Regions from separate parts of the Intrasporangium calvum DSM 43043 genome, predicted to be linked through region 2. Evidence: predicted binding sites of a transcription regulator. Region 2 holds the regulator's gene; the other holds the start of a gene.
The links. The regulator HspR, encoded in region 2, represses chaperone genes until heat shock. The targets are predictions, from matches to a motif close to AAGTTGAGTCNNNNNGACTCAACTT.
Positions count from the first base shown of each region.

Region 1: the regulator HspR is predicted to act here: its motif matches at 6,532-6,556, upstream of INTCA_RS17095 (Hsp20/alpha crystallin family protein).

Region 1 is NC_014830.1:3,745,436-3,756,712, reverse strand. It holds gene INTCA_RS17125 (MarR family winged helix-turn-helix transcriptional regulator) at 1-191, shown strand, start outside; gene INTCA_RS17120 (gamma carbonic anhydrase family protein) at 265-777, shown strand; gene INTCA_RS17115 (response regulator) at 1,266-1,970, opposite strand; gene INTCA_RS17110 (sensor histidine kinase) at 1,967-3,586, opposite strand; gene INTCA_RS17105 (C4-dicarboxylate transporter DctA) at 3,713-5,101, shown strand; gene INTCA_RS17100 (4a-hydroxytetrahydrobiopterin dehydratase) at 5,217-5,864, shown strand; gene INTCA_RS17095 (Hsp20/alpha crystallin family protein) at 6,038-6,469, opposite strand; gene INTCA_RS17090 (PH domain-containing protein) at 6,599-8,116, opposite strand; gene INTCA_RS17085 (PH domain-containing protein) at 8,113-8,598, opposite strand; gene INTCA_RS17080 (LLM class flavin-dependent oxidoreductase) at 8,715-9,743, shown strand; gene INTCA_RS17075 (NADPH-dependent 2,4-dienoyl-CoA reductase) at 9,848-11,277, opposite strand, start outside.
Region 2 is NC_014830.1:3,641,629-3,652,905, reverse strand. It holds gene INTCA_RS16675 (glycosyltransferase family protein) at 1-1,523, opposite strand, end outside; gene INTCA_RS16670 (hypothetical protein) at 1,640-2,029, opposite strand; gene bfr (bacterioferritin) at 2,062-2,550, opposite strand; gene INTCA_RS16660 ((2Fe-2S)-binding protein) at 2,537-2,743, opposite strand; gene dnaK (molecular chaperone DnaK) at 3,053-4,966, shown strand; gene INTCA_RS16650 (nucleotide exchange factor GrpE) at 4,963-5,643, shown strand; gene INTCA_RS16645 (DnaJ C-terminal domain-containing protein) at 5,684-6,697, shown strand; gene INTCA_RS16640 (heat shock protein transcriptional repressor HspR) at 6,792-7,265, shown strand; gene INTCA_RS19675 (hypothetical protein) at 7,286-7,501, shown strand; gene wecB (non-hydrolyzing UDP-N-acetylglucosamine 2-epimerase) at 7,562-8,713, shown strand; gene wecC (UDP-N-acetyl-D-mannosamine dehydrogenase) at 8,843-10,105, opposite strand; gene INTCA_RS16625 (glycosyltransferase) at 10,141-11,277, opposite strand, start outside.

The sequences.
Region 1 (11,277 bases), 100 kb from region 2:
CCGACGAGGCCAACCGCACGCGGACCCTCATCTCGCTCACCGGCGACGGCTGGGACCTGTTCAGCGAGGCGATCCGCGAGTCCAACGTCGTCGAGAGCGACATCCTCCGTGGTCTCACAGCTGACGAACGAGCCGAGCTCGCCGGGCTCCTCGAGCGCGTCATCGAGCAGCTCGACCGGGTCGAGGCCTGAGCCGAACGCACCGCCGGCCACCCGCAAAGGTGCCCGGGGGCACGGTGCGAGCCCAGCGGCATACCCTCTCCTCATGCTGATTCCCCTCGGTGACCACACCCCCGACGTCCACGCCACCGCCTGGGTGGCCCCCAGTGCGGACCTCATCGGCCGCGTCGAGCTCCGGGCGGACTCGAGCGTCTGGTACACGGCCGTGCTCCGTGCCGAGCTCGAGCCGATCGTGCTCGGCGAGCGCAGCAACCTCCAGGACGGGGTCATCGTCCACACCGACGCGGGCAAGCCGGCGACCATCGGCGCCGGCGTCTCCGTCGGCCACCGGGCTGTCCTGCACGGCTGCACGATCGAGGACGACTGCCTCATCGGGATGGGCGCGATCGTCCTCAACGAGGCGCACATCGGCGCCGGCTCCCTCATCGCCGCAGGAGCCGTCATCCAGGAGGGCGCCGTCATCCCGCCCCGGTCCCTCGTCGCGGGCGTGCCCGGCAAGGTGCGGCGCGAGCTGACCGACGCCGACCTCGAGCGGATTCGCGCCAACGCCGAGGGGTACGTGGGGCTGAAGGACGTCCACCAGAACGCCCGCGCCTGAGGGTCCCGGCAGCGGGCCGACCCACGGAAGGACCCGCGCCCTGAGGCCGGCACTGACGAAGACCGGGCTGTCCCTCGTCGGTTCGGCGGCGTCGCCGCCTACGACCTGATCCAGCGGAAGCACGCCCTGCTGCGCAACCTCCCCGTCGTCGGACACGGACGCTACCTGATCGAGAGGATCGGTCCTGAGCTGCGCCACTACATCGTCGCGGGCAACGACGAGGAGCGGCCGTTCAGCCGCGACCAGCGGGCCTGGATCCATGCATCGGCGAAGCTCGAGAACAACTACCGCGGGTTCGGCACCGACAACGACATCGAGTACACCGAGGGCTACCCCGTCATCAAGCAGCGGACCCTCGCCCACGCCGGTCAGGAGGCCTGGCTGCCGGGCGCCAAGGTGATGGGCGGGGCACCACCGGCAGGGCGGCGACCTCATCGTCCAGATCGGCACCGCCTACTTCGGCTGTCGCGAGCGGCCGGGAGGCTCGTTCACCTCGACCAGAGGTACTCCACCTCGGGTCGCCCCGCGCCGGCGTAGCGGGAGCGTCGGACCGCCACCTTCGTGTCGCACAGGTGCTCGGCGTAGCGCCGGGCGGTGACCCGGCTGATCCCGAGCGCCTCGCCCAGCTCACGCGCCGAGAGTCCGCGCTGGTCCTGCTCCGACCACGTCGACTCACGCAGCTCCCGGGACACCCGGGAGAGCAGCTCCGCGCTCATCCCCTTGGGGAGACGCGCCTCCGCATGGACCCGGGCCCCGGCGAAGACCTCATCGACCTCGGCCTGGGTGTCCACCTGGGTCCCGGCCGTGACCTGGTTGCGGTAGTCGCGGTAGGCGAGGAGCCGGTCGCGCAGCGTGGCGAAGACGAAGGGTTTGAGGACGTACTGGACGATGCCGAGAGAGACGGCGGCCCGCACGACCTGGAGGTCGCGGGCGGACGTGACGGCGATGACATCCGCCCGGTGGCCCGCCGCGCGCATGGCCCGGACGACATCGAGGCCGTGTCGGTCGGGGAGGTTCATGTCCAGCAGGACGACATCGATGTCCCTGTCCTGCAACGCCTTCAAGGCCGCTTGGCTCGTTGCGACGGTCGCGACGACGGTGAAGCCCGGCACCCGGTCGACATAGGCCGTGTGGGCCTCGGCCGCCACCGGCTCGTCCTCGACGACGAGGACCCTCAGCGCCTCGGTGGTCATGGTCCACCACCCCACGGCAGGCGCACGGTGAAGGTCGCGCCGGGCGGGCCACTGACGTCGAGCGTCCCGCCGAGGCGCTCGACGGTCTGTGAGACGAGAGCGAGCCCGATGCCACGTCGTCCGGCCCGACCGGCCTCCTTCGTCGAGTACCCGCGCCGGAACGCGTCGGAGACTGCGCCGTCCGGGAGACCCGGGCCGGTGTCGGAGACGCGCACGACGGCAGCCGGACCCTCCACGGTGGCCTCGAAGACCACCCGCCGCTCGCCCGGCGACCCGGCCACCGCGTCCAGCGCGTTGTCGATGAGGTTGCCGACGATGGTGACCACGTCCCTGACGGGCGCTGCCCCGGGGGGCCAGCGCACGTCGGGGGCGACGAGGAGCTCGATGCCCCGCTCGTTCGCCTCGGCGGCCTTGCCGAGGAGGAGCGCGGTGAGGGCCGGCTCCTCGACCGACCCGACGACCTGGTCGGTCAGCACCTGGCTCACGTGCAGCTCGTCCGTGGCGAACGCGAGCGCCCGGTCGGTGTGGCCCAGCTCGATCAGGCTGACGATGGTGTGCAGCCGGTTCGCCGTCTCGTGGGCCTGCGACCGGAGCGCCTCGGTCAGACCGCGAGCCGAGTCGAGCTCACCGGTCAGGGCCTCCAGGTCGGTCCGGTCGCGGAGGGTGGTGACGTGCCCGAGCCGCCGCTCTCTCCACAGGGCAGGTCCCTTGTTGAGGACGAGGACCCGGGCCGACGTGACGTGGAGCTCGTCCTCGCGCGGCTCGTCGTCACTGAGCGCAGCGGTGAGCGGGGCCGTGAGGCCGAGCGATGACACGGGCCGGTCGATCGCGTCGTCGGGGAGGCCGAGGAGTCGGACCGCCTCGTCGTTGGCCAGCCGTAGCCGCCCACCGAGGTCGGTGATGACGAGACCCTCGGTCACGGCGTGGAGCACGGCGTCGTAGTACTCGTACATCTCCCGGAGCTGGCGCTCACCCAACCCGTGCGTCTGACGGCGGACGCGACGGGCCACGAGAGCGGTGCCGAGGCCGGAGAGCACCGCCGCCGCCAGCCCAGCCGCCAGGATGCCCGGCAGCTGGACGCGGACCCGCTCACCGACAGCCGACGTGCGGATGCCGACGGCGACCAGGGCCACGACCTGTGCAGCCGCAGGCTTGGTCGAGTCGACCACCGGCACCACGACCCGGGTCGACGGCCCCAGCGTGCCCGTGAAGTTCTCCATCACGACGCCGCCGGCCAGGGCTGCCGACGTGTGGCCGATGAAGGTTCCTCCGATCTGCTTCGGGTCGGGATGGGTGAAGCGGGTGCCGTCCCGGTCCATGATGACGACGAAGTCCGTGCCGGACTCCAGCCGGACCCGCTCCGCGTAGGGCTGGAGGGCCTTTGTCGGTGCGCTGCCCTGAACGGCCGCCACCACCGCGGGTGTGGCCGCCACCGTCTCCGCGACCGCAGTGACCCGCGCGATGGCCTCCCGGTCGCCGGCGTGCTGGGCCTGGACGAAGGTCCCCGCGAGCCCGGCAGCAATGACGAGAACCGCGAGACCCACCTGCAGGACGAACGTCTGCGTCGCGACGCTCCAGCGGCTCGGGTTCACGGCAGCCACGAGCGGTGCCGCCACGAGTGGTGCTGCCGCGATGCGTCCGAGAACTCAATGAACACAATCGTGACCCTAGTCAGTTCGGCCGCGACGCTCATCACATCACTCAGGCCCGGGACCGCCGGGCCCAGCCAACGGAGGCCCCCTGTGAGTCACACCGCCGACAGCGCCGTCGACGCCCCGAAGCCCCGGGCGACGACGAGGCGCGACCGCACCCATTTCCTCTATGTCGCCGTCATCATCGCGATGCTCCTCGGCATCGCCGTCGGGCTGATCTGGCCGGAGCTCGGCAAGGAGCTCAAGCCGCTCGGCACCTTCTTCGTCAGCCTCATCAAGATGATGATCGCCCCGATCATCTTCTGCACCATCGTCCTCGGGATCGGCTCGGTGCGCCGCGCCGCCCAGGTCGGCAAGGTCGGCGGCCTCGCCCTCGGCTACTTCCTCACGATGTCGACCGTGGCCCTCGCGATCGGGCTCGTCGTCGGCAACATCGTCCAGCCCGGTGCTGGTCTGCACCTCACGGACGAGCTCGCTGCGGCAGGCCAGAAGCAGGTGTCGGGCGGAGCCGAGACGACCACCGACTTCATCCTCGGTCTCGTCCCAGAGACCCTGGTGTCGGCCCTCACCGCCGGGTCCGTCCTGCAGGCCCTCCTCGTGGCCGTGCTCGTCGGCTTCGCCCTGCAGAAGATGGGTCCGGCCGGTGAGCCGATCCTCGTGGGCATCAAGCACGTGGAGAAGCTCGTCTTCCGCCTCATGGCCATGGTCATGTGGCTCGCGCCGGTCGGCGCCTTCGGCGCCATGGCTGCCGTGGTGGGGGCCACCGGGGTCGATGCCCTCAAGAGCCTCGGCCTGATCATGGTGGCGTTCTACGTGACGTGCGCCCTGTTCGTCTTCGGGGTGCTCGGCACGATCCTGCGCATCGTCAGCCACGTGAGCGTCTTCTCGCTGCTGCGGTACCTCGGTCGGGAGTTCCTCCTCATCCTCTCGACCTCGTCGTCCGAGTCGGCCCTGCCGCGTCTCATCGCCAAGATGGAGCACCTCGGCGTCGCCCGCCCCGTCGTGGGCATCACCGTGCCGACCGGCTACTCGTTCAACCTCGACGGCACCGCCATCTACCTGACGATGGCCAGCCTCTTCATCGCCGAGGCGATGGACAAGCCGTTCAGCCTGGGGGAGCAGATCGGCCTGCTCGTGTTCATGATGATCGCGTCCAAGGGCGCGGCCGGGGTGACCGGCGCCGGGATCGCCACCTTGGCGGGAGGTCTGCAGTCACACCGCCCCGACCTCGTCGACGGCGTCGGCTTCATCGTGGGTATCGACCGGATGATGAGTGAGGCGCGCGCCCTGACGAACTTCGCCGGCAACGCGATCGCCACCGTGCTCGTCGGCACGTGGACGGGCCAGATCGACCGCGTGCAGGTTGCGGCAGTGCTCGACGGGCATGTCCCCTTCGACGAAGCGAGCATGATCGATGCGGAGCACTCCCCGGCTCCCGCTCTCGAGGACCCCGCGCCGGTCACCGCCAGCGCGCGCTGACATCAGCCCGGATGCCGCTGGGCTCGCTTCCGCTCGGAGGCGGGTCCAGCGGCGGCGCGGGTGAGGCGCCCTACGGCAGCCCTCACCCACGAACCGGCAGGACCATACTGAGGTGATGGACAGCCTCACGACAGTGCAGATTCTCGACGCCGGCCTCGTCGACTGGCGCAAGCTGGCCCAGGCGCTCCACGCCCGCTACCTCACTGGTGACTTCGCCGCGGGACTGCGGTTCGTCACCGCGATCGGTGAGGCGGCGGAGGCCATGAACCACCACCCCGACGTGACCCTCACCTATCCGCACGTCGACCTGAAGCTGATGAGCCACGACGTCGGCGCCCTGACCGAGCGGGATCTCGACCTCGCCCACCGCATCAGCGAGATCGCGCGCGAGCAGGGCGTCGCGGCCGAGCCGCACGCCGTGGCCGAGATCGAGCTCGCCCTCGACACGGCGGACGTCGCTGCGGTGGGCCCGTTCTGGGCGGCGCTGCTGACGGGGAGCGCTGAGGCGCTGCACGGCGCGGACGTCGTCGACCCCAAGGGGCGGGTGCCGCTGCTCTGGTTCCAGGACACGGACGCTCATCGCACTCCACGTCAGCGGTTCCACCTCGACGTGTGGGTGCCGCACGACATCGCCGAGCAGCGGATCGCTGCGGCCGTCGCTGCGGGTGGTGCCGTCGTCGACAACGACAACGCGCCGTCCTTCGTCGTCCTCGCCGACCCGGAGGGCAACCGGGCCTGCGTCTGCACCTGCCTCGACCGCTGAGCCTATGCAGCGCGCGGACTCCTTGCAGGTGAGGGCCTCACGGGAGCCGAGCCACTGGACCCGCGGTAAGGGCCCCGGCCTCGGAGGAGGCGGGGCCCTGCCGTCTCGGAGAGGGGGGTTTCCCGAGGTGCCTGCGACCGCTGGGACGCGGACGGCTCAGCGGTCGCTGGTGATCAGCTGGCCTGGCTCTCGATCGCCGCCTTCTGGTCGTCGCCGTGCGACACGGCGATCTTGCGCGGCTTGGCCTCCTCGGCGACGGGGATCGTCAGGGTGAGGACACCGTTGCGGTAGTCCGCCTGGATGTCGTCGAGAGCGAGCCCACGCCCCAGCGAGAGCTGGCGGGCGAACGTCCCCGTCGGCCGCTCGTGCGACAGCCAGCGGACGTCGTCGAGGTTCTCCCTGAGGCGCTCGGCGCGCACGGTGAGGGTGTTGTCCTCGACGTCGATGTCGATCGAGCCGGGGTCGACTCCCGGCAGGTCGATCTGCGCGACGAAGGTCTCACCGCGGCGGTAGAGGTCCATCGGCATGGGGGCCGGCGTGGCCGTGCGGAACCCCTCGCCGAAGAGTCGGTCCATCTCCCGGAACGGGTCGAAGGTCCTGGTCATGTGCAGTCACTCCTCAACTGAACTCGAACAGCTGCGCGGCGGAGAGCCGAGCAGACGCACCTTTCTTGAGTGGTAACGACTCAACTTTGCAACCAATTCCCGACCACGTCAAGACGTCCCCAGAATCGATCAGGTGAACTGCGTCACCAGCTCGGGGCTGACCTCGCCGAGCACTTCGTACGCCCGGTCCGGAGGCAGATCCACCACGTCGTAGTGCTGGCGACCGGCAGCCGTGGTGGCGACGAGGGTGACCACGTCGGCGCGCCGCTGGAAGAAGGACTGCCGGATCTTCCAGCCGATGACCCCGTCGCGTGCGAGGAGGATGCGGCGCCGGTCCAGCGAGCCGCTGCGGCTGACGAGGTGCCGGTCGGTGACCAGATGGCCGAGGCCGCGGTAACGGTCTCGACCGAGGAGCCAGGCGCCGGCCACCGACCCTGGCGCGAACCACAGCGGCCACCCGGGCCAGTCCCCCACCATCCACCCCAGGGCGAGCGCCGCCGTCAGGGCCAGCGGCAGCAGGACGGCTCGAGTGAGGCGGCGTCGGCCCGCCGCGGGTCCGTGCGGGATGAGGGCGTCGGAGACCGCACCGGCGTCCCCGGTCACGAGGGTCGCGACGCCGGCGACGACGTCGACGGGGGCGGGTGGGGACAGCCAGTCGGAGCCGCCCCCGGCCTCGCCCTGCAGTCCCGTGCTCAGGGCCTTGAGGCGACGACCGCCGGCGAGCCGGAGGCCCAGCTGCTCCCCCAGCTCGACGCCCCGGACCCGCGTGTGGTCGATCCCGACCTCCCGGCTGGTCAGCAGGCCGCGTCGCGTGTGGAGGCTGCCGGTCGGGCTCCGTGACAGTCGGAATCCCCAGAACGACAGGACGTAGGCGCCCACCGCGAGGAGGGACACGATGACCACCACCCCGAGCAGGTTGACCCACCAGGCCAGCTCACGGACCCAGGTGGCCCCGGACTCGTACAGGTCGCCCTGCTCGGAAAAGCGCCCGAGCCCCTGGCTGACGAACCCGAAGATCGCCGCCGCCGTGCCGATGCCGGTCATCGTGAACGGCGCGAACCGGACCCACGACGGGTCGAGCCGCAGCAGATCCTCGTCCGCGCCTGCCGCCTCCGTGCCGGGGGGAGGCGCCTCCATGTCCACGGCGGGTCCCGTGGGAGCGGGCAGGGTCGCGGTCACCGGGTCACCCGCCCCGAGCCGGTGCAGCAGCTCGCCGCGCAGCCGCCGCCCCTCCGCGATGCTGAGCGAGTCGAGGACGAGCCGGTCCTTGCCGCCGCTGCCCGTGGAGATCTCGACCTTGGCCAGGCCCAGCGCGCGGTGGTGCAGCTGGGCGGTCAGGTCCACCGTTCGCACCTTGTCGAGTCGCGCCGTCCGGGTCTGCTTGTGGAGCAGCCCGTGCTTGAGCTCGATCTGCTCGCTGCTGATCCGGTAGCGCGTCGTGAGCCAGCGGAGCAGTCCGAAGGCGACGATCACGGGCAGCGCGAGCAGCTCCCAGCGGTCGGAGTCCTCAGCGCCGATCCGGGCCACGAAGATCGCCAGGATGGCCGGCAGCGCCTGGAGCAGCGTCTGGAGCGGGTGGATGAGGAGCATCCGTTTGTCGAGGCGTCGCCACTCCGGCTCGGGGAGCGGTCGCCGCGTCTCGGTCACGTGGCGTCACCCTTCTCCGCGACGGCGGCCGTGGTCAACGTGTCGACGAGACCGCGCGCGACCTCGAGGTCCAGCCCCGCGATCTCCAGCGGTCCGGCGGCCGACGCGGTCGTGACGGTCACCGTCGCGAGGCCGAACAGCTGGGCGAGGGGTCCCCGCTCGAGGTCGACGGTCTGCACGCGGGAGAGAGGGGCGATCCGGCGCTCCTGGTTGAGCCAGCCCGTCTGGGTGTAGATCGCGTGCCGCGTCGCCTCCCAGCGGTGGACGCGGTAGCGCCAGCGGGGCATCCCGATCGCGTAGGCGGTGGAGAGCACGAGCCAGGCCACGGCGAGGACGACGTGGAGGGTGCGGTCGGCTGCGTGGTCGAGCAGCCACCAGCCGACCTGAGCGGCGCCGAGGAAGAGCGCGCCGAGGACCGCTTCCACCGTCCACATCCGGACGGCCCTCGGAGAGACGAGGTTGGCGGGCTCACGCAGCTGCACGTGCCCACCGTTTCACATGTGCCGGGGTCCCCTCAGGCCGTATGCCGCTGGGCTCGCTCCCCGACGCCCCCGGAGTCCGCTGCCTTCCGAGGGGACAGTCGCCTACGGTGGGGTCCATGAGCCTCGAACTCGGCCTCGACACCTTCGGCGACATCGCGAACGGCCCGGACGGGCAGCCGCTCCACCCGGCGGTCGTCATCCGGGAGGTGCTCGCCGAGGGGGAGCTGGCGGACCGGCTCGGTCTCGACTTCTTCGGCGTGGGGGAGCACCACCGCAAGGACTACGCGATCTCCGCGCCCGACACGGTGCTCGCGGCGCTCGCGGCCAGGACCGAGCGGATCCGGCTCGGCACGTCGGTCACCGTCCTGTCGTCCGATGACCCGATCCGGGTCTTCCAGCGATTCTCCACGGTCGACGCGATTTCCCGCGGCCGAGCCGAGATCACCGTCGGGCGAGGCTCGTTCATCGAGTCGTTCCCCCTGTTCGGCCTCGACCTGTCCGAGTACGAGACGCTTTTCGACGAGAAGCTGAGCCTCCTCGCGGCGGTCGTCGCCGAGCAGCCGGTGAAGTGGCAGGGCTCGATCCGACCCCCGGTCGAGGTCGAGTTCGTCCAGCCGGCGACCGAGTCCGGTCATCTCCCCGTCTGGGTCGGGGTCGGCGGCACGCCGCAGTCGGTGGTCCGGGCGGCGCACTACGGCTTCCCGGTCGTCATCGCCATCATCGGCGGGTCGGCGCGGCAGTTCGCTCCTCTCGCCGACCTCTACCGGCGCGCCCTCGAGGAGATGGGCAAGGAGCCGCGGCCCGTGGGGGTGCACTCGCCCGGTTACGTCGCGGCGACCGACGAGCAGGCCCTCGAGGAGTTCCTCCCGCACCAGGTCGCGTACATGAACAAGCTGGGACGCGAGCGCCGCTGGGCGCCCATGACGATGGAGCAGGCGAGGGAGCAGCTCGGCCCCGAGGGTGCGGTCTACTGCGGGTCCCCCGAGACCGTGGCCCGGAAGATCGCCGACACGGTGCAGGTCCTCGGGGCGACCCGGTTCCAGCTGAAGTACTCGGTCGGCACGCTGCCGCACGAGCTGCGGATGGAGAGCATCCGGCTCTATGCCACGGAGGTGGCGCCCCGGGTCCGCGAGCTGCTGGCGTGAGGCTCCTGCTCCTCGCGATGGGTTCGCCGCGCGAGGGGCGATGGGACGGCAGGTTCTGCGCACTCGACGGTGGTGGGTCGAGAGCGCAGCCCATGTCGGGTCGGTCAGAGGCTGGCGGCGAGCTCGGTGCCCTGCTTGATGGCGCGCTTCGCATCGAGCTCTGCGGCGACGTCCGCACCGCCGATGACGTGGACGTTCACGCCGCGGCCCCGGAGGGCCGGGGCGAGACCGTTGACCGACTCCTGCCCCGTGCAGAGGACGATCGTGTCGACGTCGAGCACCTGCGGGTCGCGATGGTCCTCCCCAAAGCTGATGTGCAGCCCAGCGTCGTCGATCCGCTCGTAGTTGACCCCGACGTGGTGGTGGACGCCCTTGGCCTTCAACGCCGCCCGGTGCACCCAGCCTGTCGTCCTGCCGAGCCCCTTCCCGATGGTCGTGCTCTTGCGCTGGAGGAGGTGCACCTCCCGCGGCGACGGTGCCGGGGCCGGCCTGACGAGGCCGCCGCGCGAGGCATCGGGCGCACCGACCCCCCACTCGGCCATCCACTCCGCCACGGACAACGGGGAGTCGACGGTGTGGTGCCCCTGCGTCAGGAACTCGGACACGTCGACCCCGATCCCACCGGCGCCCATGACGGCCACGGTCCGCCCGACGGGTGCGCCGTCACGGACCAGCTCGGCGTACGTGATGACCTTGGGGTGGTCGACCCCCGGAAGGTCAGGGATCCGCGGTTCCACGCCCGTCGCGACGACGACCTCGTCGAACTCGGTCAGGTCGTCGACGGAGGCTGGCCGCCCCAGGTGGACCTTGACGCCCGTGACGTCGAGGCGGCGCCGGTAGTAGCGGATCGTCTCGGCGAAGTCCTCCTTGCCAGGGATCCGCATCGCGATGGCGAACTGACCCCCGATGTCGTCAGCCGCCTCGAAGAGCTCGACCTCGTGGCCGCGCTCGGCAGCCGCCACGGCCGTGGCCAGGCCCGCCGGTCCGGCCCCGACGACGGCGACGCGCCTGACCGTGCGGGTCGGAGCCAGCACGAGCAGCGTCTCGTGGCCCGCCCGGGGGTTGACGAGGCAGGAGGCCGTCTTCTTCGCGAAGGTGTGGTCGAGGCACGCCTGGTTGCAGGCGATGCACGTGTTGATCTCGTCGGCCCGTCCCTCGGCCGCCTTGAGCACCCAGTCGGGGTCGGCGAGGAAGGGCCGCGCCATCGATACGAGATCGGCCTTGCCGTCGGCCACGACCTGCTCCGCGAGGTCCGGCATCGAGATCCGGTTCGAGGCGATGACCGGGATCGACACCTCGGGCCGCAGCCGTGCGGTGACCTCGACGAACGCGCCTCGGGGGACCGAGGTGACGATCGTCGGGACCCGGGCCTCGTGCCAGCCGATCCCGGTGTTGATGATGGTCGCGCCGGCCGCCTCGACCTCCTTGGCCAGGGCGACGATCTCCTCCCAGGACTGGCCGTCGGGGACGAGGTCGAGCATCGACAGCCGGTAGATCACGATGAAGTCCGGCCCGACCGCCTCGCGCACCGCTC
Region 2 (11,277 bases):
TCAGCCAGGATGTTCGCGATGACGTGGATGCGGACGTGGGCGACCCGCTCGCCGAGCAGCGCCCGGAAGACGTGCCGCAGGTGCTCGCTCACGCAGATGACGTCATCGACGCGGGACCAGTCGACGAGGTGGACTCCCGCGCTGAGCACGTCGGCACTGTGGACCCGAACGACGAGCCGCGCGCTCGGCGGGAGCTCGCGAGAGGCCCAGACGGCGCCCTTGTCAGCCCAGTCCGCGACGACGACGTCGGCCTGCGCCAGCGCGGACAGCTGGTCCGGGTCTGCGGGTCGTGGCCCCTCGGGGAAGTCGGGGACGGTCCGGGCCAGCAGGTAGGAGGCGAAGAACTCTCCGATGCTCATGCTCTGCAGGGTGGTCTGCCTCAGCCTGAGGACGGAGAGGTCGGCTCTGTCGTCGGCACGCAGTGCCGCGAGAGCGCGGGCAGCGTGCCAGGGGTAGGAGCCGGGGAGGTAGACGACCTTGAGCGGGTGGTGGTCCGAGGGCCGCGGCTCGACCGCTCCCGTCCGTCGAGCCGGGGACATGAGCAGCCGGCCCACCCGTGAGTCATGGAGCGGAGCGGTGAACGCCTCGGGGTCCTCGACCAGGGGAGTGTGCGGCACGTCGGTGTGCACGCGGGGATGGAACAGCAGGTCCATCCCGATCGACGCCCGGCCCGCTGCGTCGCGGAAGGCCCCCGACTCGAGCGCGGCATCGGCCGACGCGAGGACGGCTCGGACCGGCCCCGCCAGGTCCCGCGCAGGAACCGGTTCGTCGTGGAGACGCAGGTGCATCTCGAGCGCCGCGAAGGCGGCTGCCTCCTCGCCGGGGGACGCCGAGGCCTCAGCCTCGCGGCAGAGGCGCAGCAGCGCGGTCGCTCGCTCGAGGCGACCCGTGCTCACGAAGCCATGGATGATGCTGCGGGCGAACCGGTGGAGGTCCTGGGGCGGCGGGAACCGCCGGGAGCGGCGGTGCTCGAGCCAGGCGACGGCCTCCATGAGCCCTGTGGTCTTCATTGGCTTGAGGAGATTGCCCGAGAGCTGGTGCAGGCGCCGGTCGAGGTAGCGCCACCAGAGCTCCTCCTCGAGAACGTCCGCGACCTCGTCGGCGGTCCAGTACCGCGCGGTCGGGTTGTGTCTCCAGAGCGGCCGTCGCGCGCTGGCGGCGGCAGCGTCGAGGAGCAGCACGTGGTGCGCCCTTCGCACGGTGCCGGCGAGGGCCTCGTCCCGAGCCAGCACGAGGGTGGTTCGGGGTGCGCGGGGAACGGCCAGCTCCACCGCCTTGGCCAGGCGACGAGCCACCTTCGGGACCTGCGACGCCGCGGAGATCCGGCGGGGTGCAACCGGAGCGTCCAAGGTGCCGGGGAGGCGGTCGAAGTGCACGAAGTCAACCCTGTGTCCGGCTCGGACGAGCCCGGCGACCTCATCGCGGTGACCGGCCACCACCCGCGGATCGCCAGCGACCAGCAGCCAACGCGCGCGGTGCAGGGCCTTGCCCTCCAGGACCGCATGCCTCGGCGGTGGCTGCATCGGTGCCTCTTCCTGATCCCGTGCCGGACTCTGGCAGACCCTATCCAAGGTGGTCACCCGCCACCTCCGGGGGTCCTCCCGGTTGGGCGCCGGAGCTGCGCGCGACCTCCGCCAGCTCACTCGCCGACGGAGGGGGCGTCTGCTGTGGGGGTCGGAGGATCGACATGTCGCAGCTGGGAGCGGTAGACGACCGGGGTCAGGTAGGGGCGGTCCCGGCGTCGACGCCGGGACGACCGAGCACCGTCAGCCTGCCCGTCCCACCGCACGCGCACCGTGGCGGCCGGTCGGCTGGTCAGCCGGTGGATGAGTCGCTCGACGGCGGTGCGCGTGTCGTCGCCGCGGATGACGGTTCCCAGCGTGCCGTGCACCTGCATCATCCGGGTGTGAGCCTCCCGCACCTTGGCAGGTGAGCTCTCGTCCGGAGGTTCGGCGAGGGCGGAAAGGTCGAGCTCGACGCGGTCGCCGCGGTTGAACACCGGCTCGGCCCAACGGTCTGGGGACTCCATGGGCGCCAGTCTGGCAGCCCCGCGGCGGGCGACTACCCCGGGACGTCGCCCGGCTTGAGGTGCTGAGCCAGGTAGCTGGCAGCGCCGATGCGCTTGATCGCATCGAGCTGGCTCTCGAAGAAGTCGGCGTGCTTCTCCTCGTCCCGGACCATCTCCTCGAAGACGCTGGCCGTGCCGTGGTCCCCGAGGTCGTGGCACTCCTTGGCCGAGGCGTTGAACTGCGCGACGGCCGCCTTCTCGCTGTCGAGGGCCAGGGCGAGCATCTCCTCCGGTGACTCGCCGATGGTGATCGGGTTGAGCCGCTGCACGTTCGGGTGCCCGTCGAACATGAGGATCCGGTTGATCAGCTCGTCGGCGTCGCGCATCTCGTCGATGGACAGGTCGTAGAAGACCTTGCCGAGGCGCGGGAAACCCCAGTTGTCCAACATCCGCGCGTGGAGGAAGTAGGTGTTGGTGACCGTCAGCTCGAAGGTCAGGGCGTCGTTGAGAAGCTGGGTGATCCGAGGACTAGCTGGCTGCACTTTCGACCTCCGGGAGAGTGGCGTGCGGAGAGGCCTCATGCTCGCAGAGGAGCCGCCGCAAGGCGAAGACACACGTGCCGCAGTCCTGGCCGGCCCCGGTGCTGCGGCACACCTGCGAGAGCGTCCGAGCGCCCGCGTCGACCGCGCGCGCCACCGTGTCGCCGTTGACGACCCCGCAGTGGCAGATGATCACCGTGCAAAGGTAAGCCTTACCTCACGTCACTGTCGAGCGGTGTCCACCGTCTGTGGTGCACGTCATGGACGCCCGTGGCCCCGCGTCCCGGGTCGAGCCGTGGAACAAACCGGCACGCGCTAAAGTTGAGTCACGTAGACGCAAGATTTGCGAGTCTGGTTTTGACAATCCGGAGCCGGACGAGCAGATTGGGCGTCGACACAGACCCGGATCCACCACAGACGAACCCGGCCCGAGCGACACTGAGCCTCCCCGTGGGAGCGAGCCCAGCGGCATACGGCCACCATCTGGAACCCAAGGAGAACACTCATGGCACGTGCGGTCGGAATCGACCTCGGCACCACCAACTCGGCCGTCGCCGTCCTCGAGGGCGGCGAGCCGACCATCATCGCGAACGCTGAGGGCGGCCGCACCACGCCGTCCGTCGTGGCGTTCAGCAAGAGCGGCGAGGTCCTCGTCGGCGAGGTCGCCAAGCGGCAGGCCGTCACCAACGTCGACCGGACGATCCGGTCGGTCAAGCGCCACATGGGCACCGACTGGAAGACGCCGGAGATCGACGGCAAGTCCTACACCGCGCAGGAGATCAGCGCCCGCATCCTCCAGAAGCTCAAGCGCGACGCCGAGGCCTACCTCGGTGAGACGGTGACCGACGCGGTCATCACCGTCCCCGCCTACTTCGAGGACCACCAGCGCCAGGCCACCAAGGAGGCCGGCGAGATCGCAGGCCTCAACGTCCTGCGCATCGTCAACGAGCCCACCGCGGCGGCGCTCGCCTACGGCCTCGACAAGGGCAAGGAGGACGAGCTCATCCTCGTCTTCGACCTCGGCGGCGGCACCTTCGACGTGTCCCTCCTCGAGGTCGGCAAGGACGCCGAGGACGGCTTCGCGACGATCCAGGTCCGCGCCACGAACGGCGACAACCACCTCGGCGGTGACGACTGGGACGAGGTCATCGTCCAGCACCTCATCACCCAGGTGAAGAACAAGACCGGACAGGACCTGTCCAAGGACAAGATCGCGATGCAGCGCCTCCGTGACGAGGCCGAGCGCGCCAAGAAGGAGCTCTCGACCGCGACGTCGACGAACATCTCGGCGCAGTACATCTCGATGACGCCCGAGGGGCCCATCCACCTCGACGAGACGCTGACCCGCGCCCAGTTCGAGCAGATGACCAAGCAGCTGCTCGAGCGCACGAAGGCCCCGTTCCACCGGGTCATCGAGGACGCCGGGATCAAGCTCTCCGACATCGACCACGTCGTCCTCGTCGGCGGCTCGACCCGGATGCCCGCGGTGACGAACCTCGTCAAGGAGCTCGCCGGCAAGGAGCCGAACAAGGGCGTCAACCCGGACGAGGTCGTCGCGGTGGGCGCCTCCCTCCAGGCCGGTGTCCTCAAGGGCGAGCGCAAGGACGTCCTCCTCATCGACGTCACCCCGCTCTCGCTCGGCATCGAGACCAAGGGTGGCCTGTTCACCAAGCTCATCGAGCGCAACACCGCGATCCCGACGAAGCGCTCCGAGATCTTCACGACGGCCGACGACAACCAGCCGTCCGTCCTCATCCAGGTCTTCCAGGGTGAGCGTGAGATCGCGCAGCACAACAAGTCGCTCGGCACCTTCGAGCTGACCGGCATCGCCCCGGCGCCCCGGGGCGTGCCGAAGATCGAGGTCACCTTCGACATCGACGCCAACGGCATCGTCAACGTCTCCGCCAAGGACCAGGGCACCGGCAAGGAGCAGAAGATGACCATCACCGGCGGCTCGGCCCTCTCCAAGGAGGAGATCGACCGGATGGTCAAGGACGCCGAGGCGCACGCCGAGGAGGACCGCGTCCGGCGCGAGCAGGCCGAGGTCCGCAACCAGGGCGAGCAGCTCGTCTTCTCGACCGAGACCTTCCTCAAGGAGTCGGGCGACAAGGTCCCGGCCGACGCGAAGACGCCGGTCGAGGAGGCCCTGGCCGACCTCAAGAGCGCGGTCGCCGAGGGGTCCGAGGCCAGCATGGACGACATCAAGGCCAAGATCGAGACGCTCAACGAGAAGTCGCAGGCCATGGGCCAGGCGGTGTATGCCGCTGAGTCCGCTTCCGCTGCAGCAGCCGGTTCCGCTGGTGCTGACGGCGAGGCCCCCCACGCGGGTGGCTCGGCGGGTGCCGGGGCGGACGACGACGTCGTCGACGCCGAGGTCATCGACGATGACACGGCTGAGGACGTGAAGGACGCGAAGTGACCGACGAGACCAAGCCCGAGGGCGTGGCTCCCGAGACCTCCGAGGGCGCCGGCGACACGGCCGGCGCCCCGGGGGACGCGGCTGAGGCCGCCAGGAAGCACCACACCTACTCCGAGGGTGGTCCGGGCGCCTCGGCCGAGCCGGGGGGCGAGGACGAGTACGACCACGCACCCGAGCCCTCTGCCGCTCCGCAGGACGCGACCCGGACCGGTGCGGAGGAGTCGCCCGAGGGTGACGCCCTCGCGGAGGAGGACTCCATGGCGGCCACGCTGCTCGCGGACCTGCAGCGTCTGCAGGCCGAGTACGTCAACTACAAGAAGCGGGTCGACCGGGACCGCGAGCTGATCCGGCACTCGGCCGTGGGCGGCGTCGTCGAGTCGCTGCTCCCGGTGCTCGACGACATCCACTCGGCGCGGGAGGCGGGCGCCCTCGAGGGTGGCCCCTTCGCCTCGATCGCCGAGAAGCTCGAGGCGATCCTCGGGCGGTTCGGTGTCGAGCGGGTCGGCGCGTCGGGCGAGGAGTTCGACCCCAACGTGCACGAGGCCCTCATGCACGTCGAGGCGGACCTCCCCGAGGGGTCCACGGGCACGACGGTCGTCCAGGTGATCCAGCCGGGGTACCGGATCGGCGACCGGCTCGTGCGGGCCGCCCGCGTGTCGGTGGCCGACCCGTCCTGACGTGGGCGGACAGGCAGGATGAGAGAGACGGAGGTGCGCCATGGCTAGCCAGGACTGGTTCGACAAGGACTTCTACGCGATCCTCGGCGTGCCCCAGGACGCGGAGGCTGCGGCCGTCAAGAAGGCCTACCGCAAGCTCGCCCGCGACCTGCACCCTGACCACAACGTCGGCGACCCGAAGGCCGAGGAGCGGTTCAAGGAGATCGGCGAGGCCTATGCCGTCCTCTCCGACCCGGAGCAGCGCCGCGAGTACGACGCGATCCGGGCCATGTCGCACGGCGGCGCCCGGTTCGCGCCGGGCGGCGCGGGCGGGGGTTTCGAGGACATCTTCGCCAACTTCGGCGGCCCAGGTGGTGGGCAGCGGGTGCGCTTCAACACGGGGGGCGGCGGTGGCCAGCCCAACCTGGAGGACATCCTCGGCCAGATGTTCGGCGGCGGCGCTGCGGGCTTCCCGGCCGGGGCCGGCTATCCCGGGGGCGGCTTCGGCTCGACCGCCGGGCCACGGGCCGGCGCCGACGTCTCGGCCGCGACGCGGATCGGCTTCCGGGACGCCGTCGAGGGCTCCACGGTCACCTTGACGTCGCCGGAGCTGGGGCGGGTCACCGCCCGGATCCCCCCGGGCGTCAAGGACGGGCAGCGGATCAAGCTGCGGGGCAAGGGGCGTCACGGCGACCCCGGCGCTCCCGCCGGAGACCTCATCCTCACCGTGTCGGTCGACAAGCACCCGGTCTTCGGCCGCGAGGGTGACCACCTCACGGTCGACCTCCCGGTGACCTTCGCGGAGGCGTCGCTCGGGGCCACGGTCGCGGTGCCCACCCTGGACGGTGGTTCCGTCAAGGTGCGGATCCCGGCCGGCACCCCGAGCGGACGGGTGCTGCGGCTCAAGGGCCGTGGGGTCAAGCGTGGTGACCAGGCGGGCGACCTCCTCGCCAAGGTCCAGGTCATCGTGCCGCAGCGGCTGACCGACGAGGCGCGCGAGGCGATCGAGAAGATGGCCGCCGCCGAGGACGGCCACGACCCGCGGGCGGAGCTGTTCCAGAGGGCACGCAGCTGAACGACGGTTCGAGGTGCGCAGCGACTCCCAGTGGTCGACCAGTACCTCGAACCCCGAGGGCAGACACGAGGACAGACACGAGGAAGGGCAGGTGATGGCGATGCCAGGCACGGCGCGTCACCCCATGGGGCACGACGACGACACCCCGGTGTTCGTCATCTCCGTCGCGGCCCAGCTCGCCGGCATGCACGCGCAGACGCTGCGGCAGTACGACCGGCTCGGTCTCGTCTCGCCCTCCCGGACCCAGGGTGGTGGACGCCGCTACAGCGGACGGGACGTCTCGCTCCTCCGCGAGATCCAGCGACTCTCGCAGGACGGTGTCTCCCTCGCCGGCATCCAGCGGATCCTCGACCTGGAGAACCAGGTGATCGCGCTCCAGTCGCGCGTCGACGAGCTCCGGGCCGAGCTGTCGGCGACCCAGGCGGCGCTCGCCGGGGCCCGCCCGGGCGAGCGGGTCTTCGCCGCAGGTCCGCGGGGGGAGGTCGTCGCGGTGCGCCCGGGGCAACGGCCGCAGCGGACCTTCGCCTCCCAGGCGCTCGTGGTCTGGCGGCCGCACCGCCTGGACTGACTCAGTCCGACGCCTGTCGTATGCCGCTGGGCGCGCTCCCAGCCGACCCCCTCGACGGGTGGGGGGCTGGGAGCCGGCCCAGCGGCATACGACCGGGGTGGCGGGACGAGGCTCGGTGGTGGCGTGAGCACGCCCTCCCGCACGTGCTCCGGTGGATGACGCGAGCCTCCGCCCGGGAGGACGTCGCGCCCAAGTGGACGAACCTCGTCCGTCCGGCCCGCGACTTCGGATGGTGATGGCAGGCCGACGACCCGAGGCCGTTAGGCTGTGGCGCCAGCACGCAGGAGGGATACCGGATGTACCGCGTCATGACCATCTACGGCACCCGACCGGAGGCCATCAAGATGGCCCCGCTCGTCGGAGAGCTTCGACGGCACGATCAGATCGAGCCCATCGTCGCCGTCACGGGCCAACACCGCGAGATGCTCGACCAGGTCAACTCGCTCTTCGGGATCGAGCCGACCCACGACCTCGACCTGATGACCCCCGGCGCGACGCTCGCGGAGATCACGTCGAAGACCATTCTCGCGACGTCACACCTGCTCCAGGACGTGCGGCCGGATGTCGTCGTCGTCCAGGGCGACACGACGACGGTGCTCGCTGCCGCGCTGTCGGCGTTCTACGAGAAGATCCCGGTCGTGCACCTCGAGGCCGGACTCCGGACGGGCAACATCTACTCCCCGTTCCCGGAGGAGGTGAACCGTCGACTCACGTCCCCGCTCGCCTCGCTCCATCTCGCCCCGACGCCGACCTCGAAGGCGAACCTGCTGCGCGAGGGCATCGACGAGGCGACGATCCCGGTCACGGGCAACACGGTCATCGACGCCCTCCAGTGGACGACCACGCAGCCGGTGGCCTTCACCGACCCGCGCGTCGGTGAGATCGTCGAGGCCGCCACGGACGGACGCAAGCTCCTCCTCGTGACGTCGCACCGGCGGGAGTCCTGGGGTGACCGGATGACCGAGTCGATGGGGGCGATCCGCGACCTGGCCGTCGCCAACCCGGACGTGCTCGTCCTGCTGCCGATGCACCGCAACCCCATCGTCCGAGACGTCATCGAGCCCATGCTCGGGCCGCTGGACAACGTCACGCTCACGGAGCCGCTCGAGTACCACCAGTTCGCCCACGTGCTGGCCGCGTCCAACGTCGTGCTCACCGACTCCGGTGGCGTCCAGGAGGAGGCGCCGAGCCTCGGCAAGCCCGTCCTCGTCATGCGGGACACGACGGAGCGTCCCGAGGCCGTGGATGCCGGGACGGTCCGGCTCGTCGGCACCGATGGCGAGGTCATCCGGTCGGCGGTGCAGGAGCTGTTCGACGACCGGGAGGCCTACGACGCGATGGCCAACGCGGTGAACCCGTACGGCGACGGCAGGGCCGCCAAGCGGTGTGTGGCTGCGATTGCCGCGATGCTCGGCATCGGCGAGCGAGAGCCGGACTTCGCCAGCTGACCATCGAAGGAGCAGTTCGCGCCACCACATCGAAAGAGCAGTTCGCGCCAGGTCATGTGGAGGAACCTCCGCGGGCAGTGTCGCGAACTGCTCTTTCGATGTGGCGGAACTGCTCTTTCGAGCTGCGGGTCAGCGCCAGATGCCGCGGGTGTCGATGACCTTCTTGCCCTCGAGATCGCCCAGGGTGAGGCGTTTGAAGGGCTGGTGGTCGACCAGGAGGAGGACCACGTCGGCCTCCCGCACCGCGTGCGACACCTCGGCGAGCGTGACGTTGGCCCTCCCGTCCAAGGACTTGGGCAGGGCCGTCACGTGCGGCTCGACCGCGAGGACCGTGGCGCCGGGAAACTGCGTGGAGAGCTGTTCGGTGATGTGCAGCGCCGGCGACTCGCGCAGGTCGTCGATGTCAGCCTTGAACGCGAGACCGAGGCAGGCGACCGTGGCGCCCTCGCCGTCGGCGCCCTTGCCGAGCTCCTCGAAGGCCGACTTGACCTTGCTGATGACCGTCTGCGGACGGGCGTCGTTGGTCTCTCGTGCGGTCCGGATGAGCCGGGCCTGCTCCGGTGCGGCCGCCACGATGAACCATGGGTCGACGGCGATGCAGTGGCCACCCACACCGGGACCGGGGTTGAGGATGTTGACCCGCGGGTGACGGTTGGCGAGGCGAATGACCTCCCACACGTCGAGGCCGAGCTGCTCACAGATCTCCGCGAGCTCGTTCGCGAAGGCGATGTTGACGTCACGGAAGGAGTTCTCCGTCAGCTTGGCCATCTCGGCCGTGGTCGCGTCGGTGAGGAGGATCTCGCCCGTGACGAAGGTGCGGTACAGCTGGGCCGCCTTCTCGGCGCAGGCGGGGGTCAGGCCGCCGACGACCCGGTCGTTGCTGAAGATCTCGATCATGATGCGGCCGGGCAGGACCCGCTCAGGGCAGTGCGCCAGGTGCACGTCCGGAACGTCGTGCTCGTGCGGGAACTTCAGGTCGGGACGCAGCTCGGCGAGCCACCGGCTGATCTGGAGCGTCGTCCCGGGTGGAGACGTGGACTCAAGGATGACGACCTCGCCGCCCCTGAGCTGGGGGGCGATCGACTCGGTGGCCGAGCGAATGTAGGACAGGTCCGGCTCGTGGTCGCCCTTGAACGGCGTGGGCACGGCGATGAGGTAGACCGAGGCCTCCGGCGTCTCGGTGCTGGCACTCAGCAGGCCCTTGCTCACCGCCTCCGCGACGGCCTCGTCGAGGTCCGGCTCGACGATCGGCACCCGGCCCGCATTGATCTCGTCGACCGTGTGCTGGTTGACGTCGACACCCTTGAGGGTGAGGCCTTGCCGAGTGAGCGCGGCGCACGTCGGCAGGCCGATGTAGCCGAGGCCGATGACCGCGATTCCGTCATGGAACATGGACTGTCTCTCCGAGGGCTGGGGAAAAGGGCTGGTCAACTGTATCCACCCGGCTGGGTGGACCCGTCCGTGGTGCCCACCCCGGGAGATCCCGGCTGGGCCTGCGGATCGTTCCCCATGACGGCACGGACGGCCTCGACGAAGGCATCCTGCATCGACCGCCAGTCATGGTGTAGCCGCGCGTAGGCATGCCCGTCAGCCCCCATCCGGGCGGCTCTCTCGGGGTCACGCCACAGTTCGACGACCGCCGCTGCCACGGCCTCGGCGTCGTCGAACGGCACGACGATGCCCGCGCCGGAGGCGGCGACGAGATCCCGGGCCAGGGGCAGGGGAGTCGTCACCACGGGGACGCCGTGGGCGAGGTACTCGTAGACCTTCGTCGGGGTCGAGTGCCGGTAGTTCGGCTCGTCGCGCAGGAGCGACAGCCCGGCGAGGGACCCGGAGACCATCTCGAGTGCGGCCTGGTTGGCCACGAAGCCGTGCAGCCGGAGATCGCCCCGGTCCGCGGCCTCCTCGAGGATGCGTCGGCTCTCCTCGTCGCGCGGGGGGCCGATGATCTCCACGGAGACGGCACCGTCCGTGTGCTGGCGGACCAGGCGGCCGGCCTCGGCCATGGTTCGGGCCCCCCGGGCCACGGTGACCGCTCCGAGGTAGACCACGCGTTCCGACCCCGGGGGGGCCACGGTCTCCGGAACGGTCGTCGTGTTGGGGATGACCGGGTGCGTGCGGGAGAAGCGGTCGGTGTAGCCGGGCTCGGCGAGCAGGAGGGCGTGGCGGCGCTCTGCGGCCCTCTCGAGCCAGCGGACGGCGGCAGCGGCAGGTCGGCGAAGGCGGGGCGGGAGCCAGCCCTTGATCTCGATCGCCGCAGCCGTGTCCTCGTGCACGTCCCAGATGAGGTGCGGGAGGCGACGCCCGGTGGCGGCAAGGAGCAGCTCGGGATCGTGGATGATCACGGCGCCATGGGCAGGCGCCAGACGGGCCAGCAGGCGGCGTGACTCCCTGAGCGCCTTCAGTCGTCGTCGGCCGACGGCCCGGGGGAGGTCGATGGTGGTCAGGCCCGCCCGCGGGGCTGGGTCGACACCGTAGTCCGCGAACGGCGCGGCGTAGGTCACGGGGTGCCCGGCGTCGAGCAGCGCCTCGATCTCGCGGTAGCGGATGCGGGCGTCATCCGG